DNA from 4 places in the Lysinibacillus phoenicis genome. Region 3 is predicted to be linked to each of the others. Evidence: riboswitches for the same ligand, from Rfam matches in the RefSeq annotation. Region 3 holds a riboswitch; each other region holds the start of a gene.
The links. A riboswitch is a leader RNA that binds a small molecule or an ion and turns the genes downstream of it on or off. The one in region 3 is predicted to bind cobalamin.
Positions count from the first base shown of each region.

Region 1: another riboswitch for cobalamin. It lies ahead of ABC382_RS01375 (energy-coupling factor ABC transporter permease); the one in region 3 lies ahead of ABC382_RS04410 (ABC transporter substrate-binding protein).
Region 2: another riboswitch for cobalamin. It lies ahead of ABC382_RS17370 (hypothetical protein); the one in region 3 lies ahead of ABC382_RS04410 (ABC transporter substrate-binding protein).
Region 4: another riboswitch for cobalamin. It lies ahead of ABC382_RS12915 (ABC transporter substrate-binding protein); the one in region 3 lies ahead of ABC382_RS04410 (ABC transporter substrate-binding protein).

Region 1 covers NZ_JBDFMP010000002.1:45,668-49,884, reverse strand. Annotated here, with positions in the region: gene cobJ (precorrin-3B C(17)-methyltransferase) at 1-776, opposite strand, end outside; gene ABC382_RS01380 ((2Fe-2S) ferredoxin domain-containing protein) at 781-1,152, opposite strand; cobalamin riboswitch at 1,299-1,481, opposite strand; cobalamin riboswitch at 1,725-1,908, shown strand; gene ABC382_RS01375 (energy-coupling factor ABC transporter permease) at 2,053-2,799, shown strand; gene ABC382_RS01370 (energy-coupling factor ABC transporter substrate-binding protein) at 2,801-3,073, shown strand; gene cbiQ (cobalt ECF transporter T component CbiQ) at 3,079-3,852, shown strand; gene ABC382_RS01360 (energy-coupling factor ABC transporter ATP-binding protein) at 3,849-4,217, shown strand, end outside.
Region 2 covers NZ_JBDFMP010000002.1:3,173,297-3,177,513, reverse strand. Annotated here, with positions in the region: gene ABC382_RS17380 (tyrosine-protein phosphatase) at 1-310, opposite strand, end outside; gene ABC382_RS17375 (ABC transporter substrate-binding protein) at 446-1,396, opposite strand; gene ABC382_RS17370 (hypothetical protein) at 1,380-1,937, opposite strand; cobalamin riboswitch at 2,102-2,299, opposite strand; gene ABC382_RS17365 (hypothetical protein) at 2,393-2,947, opposite strand; gene ytvI (sporulation integral membrane protein YtvI) at 3,037-4,095, shown strand; gene ABC382_RS17355 (C40 family peptidase) at 4,195-4,217, opposite strand, start outside.
Region 3 covers NZ_JBDFMP010000002.1:628,958-633,174, reverse strand. Annotated here, with positions in the region: gene ABC382_RS04415 (GTP-binding protein) at 11-1,948, opposite strand; cobalamin riboswitch at 2,131-2,317, shown strand; gene ABC382_RS04410 (ABC transporter substrate-binding protein) at 2,444-3,439, shown strand; gene ABC382_RS04405 (precorrin-3B methylase) at 3,499-4,176, shown strand.
Region 4 covers NZ_JBDFMP010000002.1:2,288,584-2,292,800, reverse strand. Annotated here, with positions in the region: gene ABC382_RS12920 (acyl-CoA dehydrogenase family protein) at 1-1,304, shown strand, start outside; cobalamin riboswitch at 1,362-1,545, shown strand; gene ABC382_RS12915 (ABC transporter substrate-binding protein) at 1,688-2,656, shown strand; gene ABC382_RS12910 (FecCD family ABC transporter permease) at 2,653-3,654, shown strand; gene ABC382_RS12905 (adenosylcobinamide amidohydrolase) at 3,651-4,217, shown strand, end outside.

The DNA of each region.
Region 1 (4,217 bases), 580 kb from region 3:
TGTTTTTCTTCCCCAAGTGTATATTTACGCTGGTAGCCACGTGGCGTAATCATTTTATTATCATAGAAAAATGTCGATGAATTCCCGATAATCACGGTTGTCAGCATACCAATATCATGTTCGAGCATTTCTGCTAATGTTGTCATCGTCACTTCCTGACGTTCTCTATAGGCACTTTTTACAAGTCCTACTGGTGTGTCTGGCGAGCGATATTCTAAGAGAATTCGTTGTGCTTCTACAATTTGTCTTGTTCTCCTACCACTTTTAGGATTGTATAAAGCAATAACAAAATCAGCCATTGCAGCAGCCTCGACACGCTTTGCAATTAAATTCCATGGTGTTAGGTGATCACTCAGACTAATGGTACAAGCATCATGCATAATCGGAGCCCCTAGTAAACTAGCACATGAATTGATTGCTGAAATACCAGGAACTATTTCTACTTCAATGCCTGTAGCTTCTGTCCAGCCTAATTCGATTAACACTTCGTACACTAATCCCGCCATACCATATACGCCCGCATCCCCACTCGAAATTACGGAGACGATGCTGCCTGCTTCTGCTTGACGAACAGCCTCTTGAGCACGTGATACCTCTTCTGTCATTCCGGTACTGACAATAGACTTTGCACTGACTAAATCTTGAATAAGCTCTACATAGGTTTTATAGCCTATGATCATATCACTTTGTTGTAAAGCTTCTACTGCTCGTGTCGTAATATGCTTAAAATCTCCAGGTCCAAAGCCCACTACGAAAATTTTCCCTTTTTGCGCCATGCTGTTACCCCTCTTTCACCTTTTCGATCCCTTTAATGGCTGTCGTTTGTGCTGTACGCTGTAATGTACCTTCCCGAAGTGTAAAGACATGTTCGTTGTATAATGATTCATGATGTAAATCTTGTACGAGTATTCTTGCATGCTCTGTTGATGGCACTCGATACCAATTTCCTTGTGGATAGGCGATGACTACACAAGCATCCTTGCATCGTCCATTACAGCGCGTTCTTGTCGTATGTATTTCCTGATCGAGTGCTTGTCGCTGTATTTCATCTCGAATGGCTAAGGTAATTTCCTCAGCATCCTTTCTCATGCAGCTACTGCCATTGCAAATAAAGAGATGTGTTTTCATCCCCTCTAAATTCCATGTTGTCATCTTCTGTCTCCCCTCATTTGCTTTCTGGAAAAAGAAAAAACCCTCACTCTTAACGAAGAGTAAAGGTTTTGTAGAAGCCAAATAAAAACGAATAGAATAAAATACAGGTACTCGCTCTCGCTTCAACTTCTCCCTCCGAAAAGTTTGCATGCACAATCAAATAAGCAGGTTTCCTGACTTAAGCTTCATTTTACTATCGCACCTTCCCAAGTTTTCACCAGTGGTACCTGCGAATTCATCAGCTATTACAGTAGCGGGGGCTGTATTGGATTTTCACCAATTTCCCTATTATCTCGAGCTATTCGAGCACTTATTGACGTTTTATATGAAATTTATTATCTTCTTCATTTTTTAGAAAACTGTCTCTATCATATCTTATTATTTTAAAATTTCAATATTTCTTTAAAAATTTATGACAAATTTATCAATTTTGCTCGAATCTTATTCTTTAAAAAACTAAGTTCTCCTTACTTCTATCTAAATTTTCTATATGGATATGCAATTAAAAATTTTTATATAAAAAAATCTAGCACAATTATGGAAATTTATGTTACACTTTGTCGTGAAATCTCACAACTTTATGTTTTTTCGGTGTAAAATGCTTGCCATTTTACTTAAAAGGGAAGCCGGTTTGAATCCGGCGCGGTCCCGCCACTGTAATAGGGAGCTTTATAGATAATGTCACTGTCCAATGATGGGAAGACCTATAAAGTGTTGAACTAGAGCCAGGAGACCTGCCGAAAAAAAGGTGATCGTTTCAACCTACGAGGATAGGTGTGCGGCTTAGCAGATGAGAATGATTTGCTTTTTTTAGCTATGCACTTTTCCAGCAGCGGAGAAGTGCTTTTTTATTTTACGCACGCTACATTCTTAAAAAACTAATCGTTAGGAGGAAAGCTTTTGACATTTTCATGGTGGAAACTTAGTTATTTTTTATTGGCCTTGTTAATCGTGCCAAACCGAGCCTTTGCTATGCATATCATGGAAGGCTTTTTACCCATTGAATGGGCCATTTTTTGGTGGGTCATCACGACTCCCTTTATTATTCTAGGATTGCGTTCCATTCGAAAAACAATGGAAGAAAACCCTGAAACAAAAATGCTCTTAGGGCTTTCAGGAGCCTTTGCTTTTGTGCTATCGGCCTTAAAGATCCCCTCTGTTACCGGGAGCTGCTCCCACCCAACTGGCGTTGGACTTGGAACAGTTTTATTTGGACCTTTAGCAATGAGTGTCATTGGGACGATTGTGTTATTATTCCAATCATTACTATTAGCGCATGGTGGTATCACTACTTTAGGAGCCAATGCCTTTTCTATGGCTATTGTCGGTCCGTTTATTGCTTACTTTGTTTTTGAAGGGGCTCAACAAATAGGGTTGTCATTTTCACTTGCCGTTTTCTTTGCCGCTATGCTTGGTGACTTAGGTACATATATTGTGACTTCTGTCCAACTAGCACTAGCCTTCCCTTCAGAGGTTGGAGGTTTTATGGCATCCTTTACAAAGTTCGCAGGAATTTTTGCCTTAACTCAAATTCCGTTAGCCGTTAGTGAAGGAATTTTAACAGTCATTGTGATGAATTTCTTGAAAAAATACAATGTCAGCGAATTAAAAACTTTACGTGTTTTCTCTACAAAGGAGGCACATTAAAATGAAACGTAATGTATTGCTATTAGTGATTGTAGTGCTGTTAGCCATCATCCCACTGTTCATCCAAAAAGGAGCAGAATTTGGTGGTGCTGATGGAGAAGCAGAAGCTGCTATTGGAGAAATCGATGCAGAATATGAACCGTGGTTCGACAGCTTATGGGAGCCGCCAAGTGGTGAAATCGAAAGCTTATTATTCGTCCTACAAGCCGCTATTGGTGCTGGTTTTATTGGCTACTTCATTGGCTATATGCGCGGCAAACATAAAGAAGGTTAACCAACATGTTGCTCATTGATAAATATGCCTACCTCAATAAGCTAGCGTTCGTTCATCCACTTGAAAAAATGATCTTTTCACTTGGACTACTTCTAGTAACGCTTATCATGAAAGATGAACGTCTTTCACTCATTACATTTTTTGTAATGAGTGCTTTTATCATTATAGGTGCGAAAATCCCGCTTAAATACTATATTAAATTACTATTACTACCAGCTTTTTTCTTGCTGACGAGTCTCGTATCCATTTTACTAGCTATTACACCTTCAACCACTGTCTTACCTGCGCATGTTTGGTCTTTCACGTGGATGGCTTGGACAATATTCATCGGGAAAGCAAGTGTCCTAACTGCGCAACACTTGTTCTTTATCGTTCTTGGCAGTATTAGCTGTTTATATTTTTTAATTTTGACCACATCCGTACAAGGAATTTGTTTTGTGCTACGACAATGGCGACTTCCCTCACTCCTAGTCGAGCTAGTAGAATTAACCTATCATTTTATCTTTATTTTTTTAGGGAGCATGCAAAAAATTCATCTAGCCCAGCAGGCCAGGCTTGGCTACCATTCACCTATGCAGTGGCTACGCTCTATATCTATGCTTATTGCGGCACTATTTGTTGAAATGTTTCAGCGTAGTCGAGAGCTCAACAATGCCATGCAGTCACGGGGCGGTGAAAGCGTTTATTGGCAAGAGACGAGCTCTTATAGCAAGAAAAACTGGCTAGGCATGGCCGTTATTTTTCTAGTGCTCATCGTATATGGAGGATACTTCTCATGAAAAACTGTTATTTTGAACTAAATCAGCTGTCCTATGCCTATGCTGATGGAACGAAGGCTCTGACAGACATTACCTTACACATACCTAAAGGAAAAAAAATCGCCATCCTAGGTCATAATGGTGCTGGAAAATCGACTTTATTTCAGCATCTGAACGGCATCTTGAAGCCAACTGCTGGAACGATATTATTTGAAGGAAATAAGCTTCAATACAATCGAAAGGCATTAAAGGCACTTCGCCAGCAAGTCGGCATCGTTTTTCAAGATGCGGATCATCAACTTTTTTCAGGCACTGTCAAGCAAGATATCGCATTTGGACCACTGAACCTTGGTTGGTCTACTGCAAAAGTTGAAGAAAAAATAGCA
Region 2 (4,217 bases), 2.5 Mb from region 3:
CTTTACCACCAGCATTTGTGGGCATTTCAAAAGCGTGATTACCCTTTGCTGGTATTTGAATATATCGAGCATGTGAGAACACGGGGTTAGGATTATGCTGTGCTTCCTTGTTGTCACGGTAATCAAAAATAGTTTTAATACCTAACATTTCAAATCGCTCTTTATCTGCTGATGTCATTTTACCAAGTGCTGCAGAGCGGTAGAATAAACCCTTCTTTACAATACGTCCATCCCTTGTCTTATATCCCCCCATATCTCGGAAATTATAGACTGCCTCAAACGGAATAACCTGTGTATCTAACTGTTCCATTCACTACCCTCCCTAAATTATTAAGCATTCTTACCTTTATTCTATAGAACAAATTAAATTAATTCCAATTTTCACGCTAGGTAATAACTAACCATATAAAAATGGCTAGCCGTTAGATCAGCTAGCCTTGAATTGTTATTTAAATAACTCTGGATACACAGCTTTAGCTACTAATTCTACTGCTTCTCCAATACGTGGACCAGGACGATTAGAGATATCAGTATCAAGAGACTGTACAGCTTTATCTTGAATAGCTTTCACAGTATTCCAACCATCACGTGTCAAAATTTCCCCTATAGGATCTTCTGTATAGTTTACTGTTGTTAATATAACCTCTGGATTTTTCGCAATAACCTCTTCCTCAGACACTTGCGCCCAATTGTCTAAATCAGCAAAGACATTCTTAACATTGGCTGCATTTAATATTTCTTGCTGGAAAGTTCCAGCGCCTGCCGTATAAATATCTGGCTTAGGACTAATCTCTAAATAAACATTTTTCGGTGCTTTTACTTCTTTCACCTTTGTTTGTACTTCAGTAATTTTCGCTTTAATCTGTTCGTTTAATTCATTTCCTTTATCTTCAACACCCATTACAGCAGCTAGTTGTTCAATATCCCCATAAACATCATCAAATGATGTGGCAGATTCAATAACAAATACTTTCAGTCCCGCATCTTCTAATGGTTTCAATGCATCCTTAGTGCCAATTGTGTAAGCAATGACCACATCTGGCTTTAAGGCTATAATGCGTTCACTATCGAAATTCTGAGAATCAGATACTCGTTCGATTTTTTGTGCTGCTTCTGGATATGTGTCATACTCTGTTGCTCCTACGATTTTCTCACCAACACCTAGTGCAAATAAAATCTCCGTATTACTTGGTTGTAAGGAAACAATAGTTTTTGGTACTTCTTTAAATTCTACTTCTACACCACGATCATCTGTTACTTTGTAGGTTGTTTGTTCAGTTTGTTGCGTATCCTGTGAAGCCTCTTTATTTTTTGTATCTTCTGAGGTACCACAACCTGCTAAAACTAATATTAGTACTAGCACTGATAGCCATTGGAAATTAAATACTTTCTTCATTCTTACTCTCCCTTTTCTTTTTCATTGGATAGGATTTACTAATAAACGGTATTTCAGCTATACCTGCTTGGTGATTCATATAGACTGCCATGACAAAGCATACATTTGCTAACAAGCCTAAGTAGTCAAAAAGGATAGCTGGTACCTCTCGTTCCTCTGAAACCTTATGTAATGTACGATATGATTTTTTGGCTTCACTGCGGCAAAGATGTAAAGCAGCAGCAGCCTCTGTGCCCTGAGGTAAAACAAAACTTTGTATTTCTTCCTTCACATGACGAACATAAAAGTCATAGCGTTCGCTTAACCAAGAAAGATCTTCTTCTGTTACTGCTAGCTTTCCTCGGACTGAACCATTGACATGGTAAGCCATAGGTAATATAAGCAGCAAATCATCTACGACAACTTGTACATCCTCCTTTTTTACTGCAGCTAATGCAACCCCTAGATGTGTTGTGAGACTATCTGTTCGAATCTCATAATCAACCGTTGAAGCCTTCTCACGCATAAACGGATAACAAGAATAACGTGCATCCTTTTTCACTTGATGTACCCCCTTCCCATTTTGATAAATTCTTACATGAACGATAGCATAAAAAAACGCCGCTCCTTTAAGCAAAGGAACGACGAAAATAACATAATGATTGCCAATTACTATGACATTACCTATGTAATTTACCGTATATCCTCCTAGCTTCCGAAGAGTTGTTATACGTTCAAATAAAGGTCGGTCTCCTGGCTTGTACAGTTCATTAATGAATTTTAATGAGCTATAAAGAACCTTCCCATCTCCTTGGAGACAGTGGTATATCTTTATAATGGCTGTACTTACAGTTGCGGAAACAGCTTCGGTTTTTCACCGAATTCCCGATAGTGCTAGTTAGCACCTTTATTCTGCAAGAATATTTCATTTGTAAAGCAGTTTACCATATATTAATAGGAAAAAACAGTTGTACTCCAAATAGAAACTTTACATCTGTACAAAAAAACACCATCTCGCTACTTTGAACGGATGGCTGCCTTATATTTCTTTTTGTGTTTAACTTCGTGCTCTTCATCAATTAAGCGGTGTGCAATAGCTATTAATTTAGAGTCATTCGTTTGATCATAAAGCTTTTTAAAAGAAATAATAATATCATAGCGAATAAGAGAGGGATGCTTTTCATCCAAACATGTTTGAAATCTCTTAGCTAGATACGAGACAACTAAGTCTCTTTGTACTTGACCTGCTAATCCAATTTTCCAAATAGCTTGTAACGCGTTCCTCGCCGTGGCAAATCGCTCATCATACGTCACAGCCCAAATTTTCAAAAAATCCTCCAATACCCTTTCTTCTGGATCACTTTTTGCGGCTAAGGCACATAAAATTTGTGCAGCACGTGCACGAGCATGTCCATCTTTGTATGTAAGTGCTTGTACAAGCTGTTCCCATACTGCATATGTCCAATCTACGGGCTCCTGCATAATTTTCATTAGTTCCTCGTAAGATTCATATTGAATATCGTGGTCACGCTCTGTTAGATTACTAAAAAGTTGCAAAATCTCTTTTTCCATAATTTATCCCTACCTTTATTGATTCAGAACGTAATAAAATTTGATTTATGGTACACTTAACTTAATTTTTTCGCAAAGAAGGTGAGTTTATGAATAAATTTAATGCTAGGAAATTGATTTTTCGAGTAATTGTGATTCTATCCTTACTTGTAGCTGCCTATTTTATTATCCCTGTGTCCATGCCTTTACTATTTGCAGGTATAAGTGCATTTTTCTTAGAACCAATCGTCATGTTCTTTAAAAGGCGATGGAAGATGTCACGGAAAATAGCAGTTGCTTTTATATACATAGTGAGTGTTATGGTTATATCTATTATTTGCTATCTGTCCATTACACAAATCATGTCGCAAATAATTTTACTATCTAAGCAAGCTCCCTATTATATTTCCAAGCTATCAGATATGTGGCTCCATATGCAAGAAAATATCTCTAAATATACAGAAGACTTTCCACCAGAAGTAAGTGCTTCACTTCAAAAAACCACAATGGATTTCATAAAAAAAGTTGAAGAATTCTTTTTAAGCTTCTTTAATTATAGCAAAGTTTCAGCCTTCTTTTCAGAAATTCCAAGCCTATTTATCAGTCTTCTCGTTTATATGATTGCTCTATTCCTATTTATGCTTGATTTGCCTAAATTAAAGCAAATCACTTATAAATATTTAAAGCCCAACACTGCAAAGAAAATAAAGATTATCCTTAATCGTCTAAAGGATGCAACTTTCGGTTATATGAAGGCACACTTATTTGTAAGCTTTATTATTGGAGGCGTCACACTTATTGGACTTCTATTAATCCAGCCCAAATATGCCATAACAATGACGATTATTATTTGGTTAATAGATATTGTCCCTTTCCTAGGCTCTATCATTATTTTAGCTCCATGGGGACTTTATCATTTACTGATGGGTAACACAGCTATTGCTGTAAAATTATTCATCTTAGCTGCTATTTTACTTATTATTCGTCGAGTAGTCGAGCCTAAATTAATGGGAGACCATATCGGTTTATCTACATTGCCAACATTAATCGCCATGTTCATTGGTCTTCAGTTATTTGGTATTATCGGTTTACTTGTCGGTCCCTTTGTTATAATTTTCTTTATTGCATTGAAAGAGACAGGTGTCATTAAGTTAAACTTTAAAATTTAAAAATTTTTAAGCTAAATAAAAAAAGGTCATCTTTGTATTTTTTCTCTACAAAGATGACCTTTTTCTCATGTCAATCGTCTATTAGATAAAGAGGCTTGCTTATTGAATACGACCGAAGCCTA
Region 3 (4,217 bases):
AATCCCGATATTATTGGCAATGCATGGCGGCTTGTGCTTCTTGCCAAGGGACGGTGTAGCCTTTGCCTTTCGCGCAAAAGATGCTAGAGGAACTATATTCAGGGTCGGCATTTTTATCGTAGCCAATTTGTGCAATGACTTCCTCGGGGTTATGGCACACATCATAGCCGTCAAACTGTAGTGTTAGTGCGCCCTTTCCATTTGTATAGGCAGCAAAGGTTGTGCTATAGCTCATCAAAGTGGCAACGGGCGCACGTCCTGTTAGCACTACATCTGTTTCCGTCAAGATTGGGTCATCGAATGTACCCGCTGCTTGTTGAATGTCGGTCATCATGCGGCCAATAAAGTCATTAGAGGCTTTCATTTTAAAGCGATAGTATGGCTCCAGTAAGACATTCTGCGCTTGCTCAAGTCCTTGGCGTAACGCTCGGAAAGTAGCTTCTCGGAAATCACCGCCCGATGTGTGTTCATTGTGCCCGCGACCTGTCAACAGCGTAAAATGAACATCGGTTAGCGGGAAGCCTGTCAGTAGTCCATGATGCTCCCGTTCAAATAAGTGCTTTTCAACAAGTCGTTGGTTACCTACTGATAAATCATCCGCATGACAGGCATTGCTAAAAGTTATGCCTGTTCCACGTGGATTTGGCTCCATTAATACATGCACTTCCGCATAATGCTTGAGTGGCTCAAAATGGCCATAGCCTGTAACCGTTGTCGCAATTGTCTCCATGTATAAAATTTGTGGCTCTCCGAAAGAAACGACTAATGAAAAACGCTTCTGTAATACCTCAACAAGTACCTCTAGCTGAATAACGCCCATTATATGCACGTGGATTTCCTGGAATTTTTCCTGCCAGAGAACACGCAATGAAGGCTCTTCCGCTTCTAACAAACGAAAAATTTGTAGCACTTCTTTAATATGTTGGTCGCCTTCATATTGTACCTTTGCCTGTAAGGTTGGGACGAGCTCGTACGGCTGCGATTGTGTAGTACTGCCAATGCGGTCTCCAATAGTTGCCTGACTTAACCCTTTAACAGCAAATATCTCACCCGCTTCAACATGTTGAACGGTTTCAAAGCGATTGCCATTATAAAGGCGAATTTCTGTGATTTTTTCTGTTGTCTCGCCAAAGGTAAATTCATCCCGCACATGTAAGGACCCCTGCATGGCCTTCATAAAGGTTAAACGCTGGTGGCTGTCGTGTCGTATTTTAAAAACCTCTCCCTGAAACGGTGCATCCTGTTCAAAATGAGTATCGGTTAATAAAGGAAGCTGGGCAATAAATTCCTGAATGCCCTCATCCTTTAAGGCCGAGCCTGTAAAGCAAGGGAAAGCACATTCACTTGTAATCATGTCCTTTAGCTGTGCTAGACATTGTTCATGTTCCAACGATTCATTCAAAAAGGCATCGAGTAATTCTTCATCTCGCTCTGCCAGCCATTCCATCATACTACTAGAAAGATAATCTGCTCGAAGCGGTTCATCGATCAACAAGACATCTGGTGAGCAATCTTTACGTAGCTGCTTCATGACTGCCTCTACGTTGGCCCCTTCACGATCGATTTTATTGATAAAAAAGAAGGTTGGGACATGATATTTACGTAACAGCTGCCATACTGTTTCTGTATGACCTTGCACGCCCTCCACTGCACTGATAATAATAATGGCGTAATCCATGACTCGAATGGAACGCTCCATTTCAGGGGAGAAATCGACATGCCCTGGTGTATCAATTAACGTGTATGTATCATCGCCGATGTTCATGCGACCTTGCTCGGTAAATATGGTGATGCCACGCTTGCGCTCTAATTCATGATTATCGAGAAAGGTATCCTGGTGATCGACACGGCCTCGGGCTTGAATACTATTTGTATGAAAAAGTACTTGCTCAGAAAATGTTGTTTTCCCTGCATCGACATGGGCAAGTACACCAATTGTTTTGTACATAACCAATCCTCGTTTCTATCCATTGCTATCTTCCCATTGTAACAGAATTCTCGTAGAAATATTTCTTGTAAAATAGTTCGTCTTTATGTCGAAATAGTGCTAATATAATGGGGATTATGGATGTCACGCCATGTTCCTCATTGCGTGATTAATCTTCTTCTGCTAGTCTATCAATAGTATTAACCATTATAAAATGTATTGGTGCAAATGGCATTTGTCATTTGCTTAAAAGGGAAATCGGTGTAATTCCGATGCTGTCCCGCAACTGTAAATGGGGAGTCTATACAACGTGCCACTGTAGTGTAGCTATGGGAAGGCGTATAGATGATGAACCTAAGCCAGGATACCTGCCAATATGAACAGTTAACTAAGAACCACGAGGATGGGGATAGTGATAAAGGTGACCATACCATTTTTTCACTATGCTTCTCTCTTGGCGACAAGAGGGTTTTTTTATGCCCTCAAAACTATATTCATAACAAAGGAGATTAGGACATGAAGAAATGGAATAGTTTATGGCTCATCATGGTCATTGCCTTAGTAGCTGTTTTAGGCGCTTGTAATGCAACGGACAACAAAGAGTCTGCAGAACAGGGTGAAAAGGTTGAGCCGTCCGAGACAGCAACAACAGAAGTAACGATCGAAAATAATGATACAACGCAAACATACAAGGAAGCACCAAAAAAAGCGATTAGTTTAAATCAGCATGTAACGGAAATCATGCTGGCATTAGGATTAGAGGATTCCATGGTAGGAACAGCTTACTTAGATGATACAATCTATGAGCCATTACAAGAAGCTTACGATAAGGTCCCTGTGCTTTCAGATCAATATCCAACGAAGGAGCAAGTAATTGATGCCGAGGCGGATTTCTTATATGCAGGCTGGAAAAGTGGCTTTGGTGAAAAGGGCGTAGGAACTCCGGAAGAGCTAGAGGCATTAGGGATTCATACGTATTTACATACAGCTTCCAATATGACAAAGCCGACATTAGAGGATATTTTCACTGATATTCGCAATATCGCGAAGATTTTCCGGGTGGAGGATCGTGGAGAAGCCTTAATTGAGCAAATGACGAAAGACGTAGAAAACGTACAGTCGAAATTACCGAAAGATGATGAAAATTTACGTGTGTTAGTGTTTGACAGCGGTGAAAAGGATATCTTTACAGCTGGTCAAAACTTTATGAATGAGCTAGTGACCATCGCTGGTGGTCAAAATATTTTTGGCGATGTGGAATCCGGCTGGACAACCGTATCAAAAGAAGATGCAGTAGACCGTAACCCAGAGGTGGTGGTTGTCATTGATTACGGTGAAACAACAGCAGAACAAAAGATTCAATTCTTAAAAAATGATCCCGCATTGAAGGAGATGGAAGCTGTTAAAAATGAGCGCTTTGTTATTCTTCCGCTATCAGCAGCATCTGAAGGAGTTCGAGCAGCAGAGGCGATTGAAATTTTAGCAAAAGGCTTCTATCCTGAAAATTTTTAATCTAACAACAATCCGAGCTAGCGTTTTTGCTAGCTCCTTTTTCATAAGGAGAGATATCCATGAATGCATTTCAAAAAAACGTACCAGATCAAACCTTCGAAACACTTAGCCAACAAGGCGAATTTACACGCTTAGCTGTCAGTCCTGGCATTATTAATAAGCATTACACGCCAGCACAATTTCAAAAAATAGCCGAGATTGTTGGAGAAAAGGGGGCAATTAAGTATTCGGCTTCTTATAGTATTTTAGTATCCGTCCCGACGAGTGCTGCCGCACAAGCTGTTCAAGCCTTACAGGAAGCGGGTCTACATATCGCACCAGCAGGACCTAGTATCGTCATGAAGGCATGTGATTTTTGTGATGGTGAAAAAATGGAGGCAGTGCATATTACAGAACAGCTCTATCATACGTTAGAGAGGATTCAGGTCCCTTCGAGAGTGCGTGTTAACGTGAATGGCTGTGCCTCTGCCTGCTATAACCCATCTTTTGATGATATAGGACTCGTTTATCAAAACGAAAGCTTTGATGTTTATTTAGGGGCTATACCGATGGGGGCAAAGGCACAGGCTGGCACATTATTCGCAAAAAGGGTAGGGGTAGAACAGATTGAAGGCTTTGTGCTACAAATTATAAGCCTTTATCAGGAGTATGCACGTCCTCATGAGCCCTTTTATAAATTTTATCGTAGAACAAAATCCACTGAATATTGGGAAATAGTAAAAGATTCTATTAAATAGCAGGAATATTACTTAGGGTGTCGAAGTATTGTAATAAGGCA
Region 4 (4,217 bases), 1.7 Mb from region 3:
GCTATTTGCTGTCCCATGCAGAGCCAGGTTTTTATTGTCCTGTGACATTAACAATGGCTACTGCCTATCTATTAGATCATTATGCTGATGACGAGGTTAAACAGCGTTTCTTACCACATGTTTGTGCAACAGGTGATACAGAGTTATATGAAGGAGCAACATTTTTAACTGAACGTCAAGGGGGCTCAGATGTAGGGGCGAATGTTGTGGAAGCGAGAAGGGAAGGCAATGAATTCCGCCTCTATGGTGAAAAATACTTCGCTTCCAATGCCGGTATGTGTGGGGTAGCAATGGTGTTGGCACGTCTAGAAGGTGCACAAGCAGGCTCTAAAGGATTAACCTTATTTGCTGTTCCTTGGCGTAAAGAAGACGGAACGGCAAATCATCTACGTATTCGACGACTAAAAGATAAGTTGGGTGTTCGGGCAGTTCCATCTGGTGAGGTTGAATTTGATGGTGCACTTGCTTATGTTGTAGGTGAACAAAGTAAGGGGATTTATTATATGCTGGAGGCACTGAATCTCTCAAGAATTTGCAATGCCGTAGCATCGATTGGGATTATGCGTCGAGGTTTCTTAGAGGCGAAGCATTATGTGACAAATCGATATGCATTTGGCAAGCCTTTAACACAATACCCAATGATTCAAGATACATTAGGGAAATTTGCAGCTAAGCTACATGTAGAAGTAGCGACCGTTTTTGATCTTATTCAATTATACGATAAAGTAACGAATGGGCATGGAACACAACAAGATGTTATTATGAATCGTTTATATATTGCCATTATGAAAAAGGAAACGGCAGAGCAAGCGGTTCATTATGCTAGTGAAGCAATTGAATTACATGGTGGCAATGGTTATATTGAGGACTTTGTGACACCGCGCTTACTGAGAGATGCTCAAGTGTTGACGGTATGGGAGGGCACGGCTAATATTCTGGCGTTAGAGCTTATTCGGTTAGTGGATAAGTATCAGGCACATGAGCTATTTGTCAGTGAGATGGAAGAACGGTTAGAAAAATTAACAGATAGCGCTTTGGTGCAAATTGTGAGAGAGCAATTGGTGAAACTAGCTGGGATCTTACAAATTTTTAGTGCTTTAGATGATGCCACGAAAACATTTGAAGCAAAAGATGTTGCAAAGAAAATGGCGCTGTTATATGAAAGTGTCGTAGCAGTTGAATGGGCGCAAAAATTTGGTGGAAAGTATGAAAAGTTTGCGGACGTTTATTTAGAACAGGCATGGTCATTGCGACAAATTGGAGATCAGATGAAAACCGTACAATATTTTTCTGATATTGTATAGAAGCTAGAAGTCGTCTTGAATAGGGGCGACTTTTTTTCGTTTTCATGTATAATAAAATCAACTGAATAGTATAAAGGTTCTTTACTTAAGTAAAGTGAAAAGGGAAAACGGTGTAATTCCGATGCGGTCCCGCCACTGTAAATGTGAGTTTTTTCAAAAGATGCCACTGATGATATTCGGGAAGGCTTGAAAAGACGTAATAAGCATAAGCCAGGAGACCTGCCTTTATAGTATAGACATAACAGCCTACGAGGATAGGGTGGTGGATTTTGTATCAGTTCTTTGGTGCAATGTTAACCCTTCATCATTCGTAGATGAGGGGTCTTATTTGTGTAGGAGAATTTCTGCCCAAATAAAGCACAGATCAACGAAGGAGGATTCACATGAAGAAATTTTGGAAGATAGGATTATCAGCATTTTTAACACTAGGGTTGCTAGCTGCCTGTGGCCAAGAGGAGAAAAACGACAAGTCGTCTAATGAACCGCAAACACAGCAAGAGACATCACAGGTGGACGAAGCAACTTTCCCAATGACCATAACAGATGCCATTGGCAAGGATATAACACTAGAAGCTCCTCCAGAGAAAATTGTTTCACTTATTCCAAGTAATACTGAAATATTATTTAGCCTTGGTTTAAAAGATGAAATAGTAGGGGTTACAGACAACGATGATTATCCACCAGAGGTAGCTGAAAAGGAAAAGGTTGGCGGTATGGAATACAATATTGAAAAAATTATTGCCCTCAACCCAGATATCGTTTTTTCACATGAATCTAGCATGTCTCTTTCAGAAGCAGCGATTGAACAGCTTGAGTCAGCGGGTGTAAAAGTATTTGTCGTCAATAATGCACAAGATTTTAATGAGACATACACGACGATTGAGCAGCTTGGTCGAGCTACAGGGAAATTGCCAGAGGCTGAAGAAGTTATTGCCAACATGAAGGCAAAGGTAGAAGAAGTGCTGGCCAAAGTAAAAGATGTTGAACTAAAGAAAGTGCTAGTAGAAGCATCTGATGAGCCAGATATCTATACAGCTGGGAATGGTACGTTTATGAACGCGATGCTTGAAATGATCCATGCAGAAAATGTAGCGGCAGATGCTGATGATTGGTATAAAGTTGATGCAGAACAGATTATCGCTAAAAATCCAGATGTCATCGTGGTGACTTATCACTATGTACCAGATATTTTAACTAAAATACCACAGCGTGCTGGCTTCGATACAATTAATGCTGTGAAAAATAAAGCAATTGTACAAGTAGATGAAAACACAACAAGTCGTCAAGGTCCTCGTTTAGGAGAAGGTCTTGAAGAATTAGCAAAAGCGATCTATCCAGAGGTATTTAAGTGAAAAAAATAGCAGTAGCCTATTTAGTAACAGGCACGCTTCTTCTTATTAGCATCTGGTGTGGCGTAGCAATAGGCTCAGTGCATATTCCTTTTGAAGTATTGTGGAATCAGGCGGTTGATGAAACAGCCGCCAATATCTTTTGGAAAATCCGCTTGCCACGTGTATTGTTAGCGGGACTAGTAGGGGCTTCTCTAGCTATTGCAGGAGCTGCCTTTCAAGGTTTGCTAAAAAATCCATTAGCAGATCCATATACACTAGGTGTTTCATCTGGTGCTTCGGTTGGTGCTGTAATGACGATCTTTTTTAGCCTATCTATTCCTATTGTAGGTTTATATGCATTACCCATTTTTAGTATGATTGGCGCTATTATCACGATGGTAGTTGTGATGAGTTTTGCTAGAATGGTAGACCGTTCATTAAAAATGGAGACATTGATATTAACAGGTGTTATTTTTAGTTCATTTTTAGGTTCACTCATTTCTTTAATGATTGCTTTATCTGGTGAAGAGCTACGCCAAGTCGTTGGTTGGTTACTTGGATCTGTATCAATGCGTGGATGGCCATATGTCCAAATGATTATCCCGTTTGTTTTGATTGGCTCACTTATGCTATGGACACAAAGAAGAGAGCTAAATGTTTTATTATATGGTGAAGAGAGAGCGAAACATCTTGGGGTTAATGTAAAGCGGAGTAAGTATTTGATTTTAGCAGGTGGGTCCATGTTAACGGGAGCGGCTGTAGCGGTTTCTGGGACAATTGGTTTTGTAGGCTTAGTTGTGCCGCATATGACAAGAATGATTTGGGGTTCTGATCATCGCCATTTATTGCCATTATCATTTTTAAATGGCGCCACATTACTGATTATTTGCGATTTAGTAGCACGAACAATTATCTTGCCCAGAGAGCTACCAATTGGTGTGATTACGGCATTTATCGGAGCACCTGTTTTCTCCTACATATTTTATAAGCAACGAAGAAGCAAGGGGGTACGGGCATGATTGTGGTCGAACATCTATCAGGTGGCTATGAAGACGTAGCAATCGTCAAGGATATAAGCTTCACTGTTGAGAAGGGGAAAATTCTAGGTATTCTAGGACCGAATGGTAGTGGGAAATCCACATTATTAAAGGTAATGAGTGGTATACTACCAGCTATTGATGGAACAATTACTATAGATGGGAAAAATATCCTTTCCTATAATGCTCGTGCTTTGGCGAAAAAGATGGCTGTACTACCTCAGCTTCATGCAAATGCTTTTTCAAACAGTGTGAGAGAGGCCGTTTCACTTGGGCGCTACCCGCATCAAACAGGTTTTTTCTCGAGTTGGTCTGAACAGGACGAACAGGCTGTACAACATGCTATGCTACAAACAGGCGTGAAGCGTTATGAGCATACTGCCATGGAATTTTTATCTGGCGGTGAACAGCAAAGAGTTTTTGTTGCACAAGCATTAGCTCAAACAGCTGAAATTTTACTGCTGGATGAACCAACGAATCATCTTGATATTGCACACCAACGTCAAATTTTAGATTTGGTTCGGCAGGAAGCTGTGAAGTGTGGT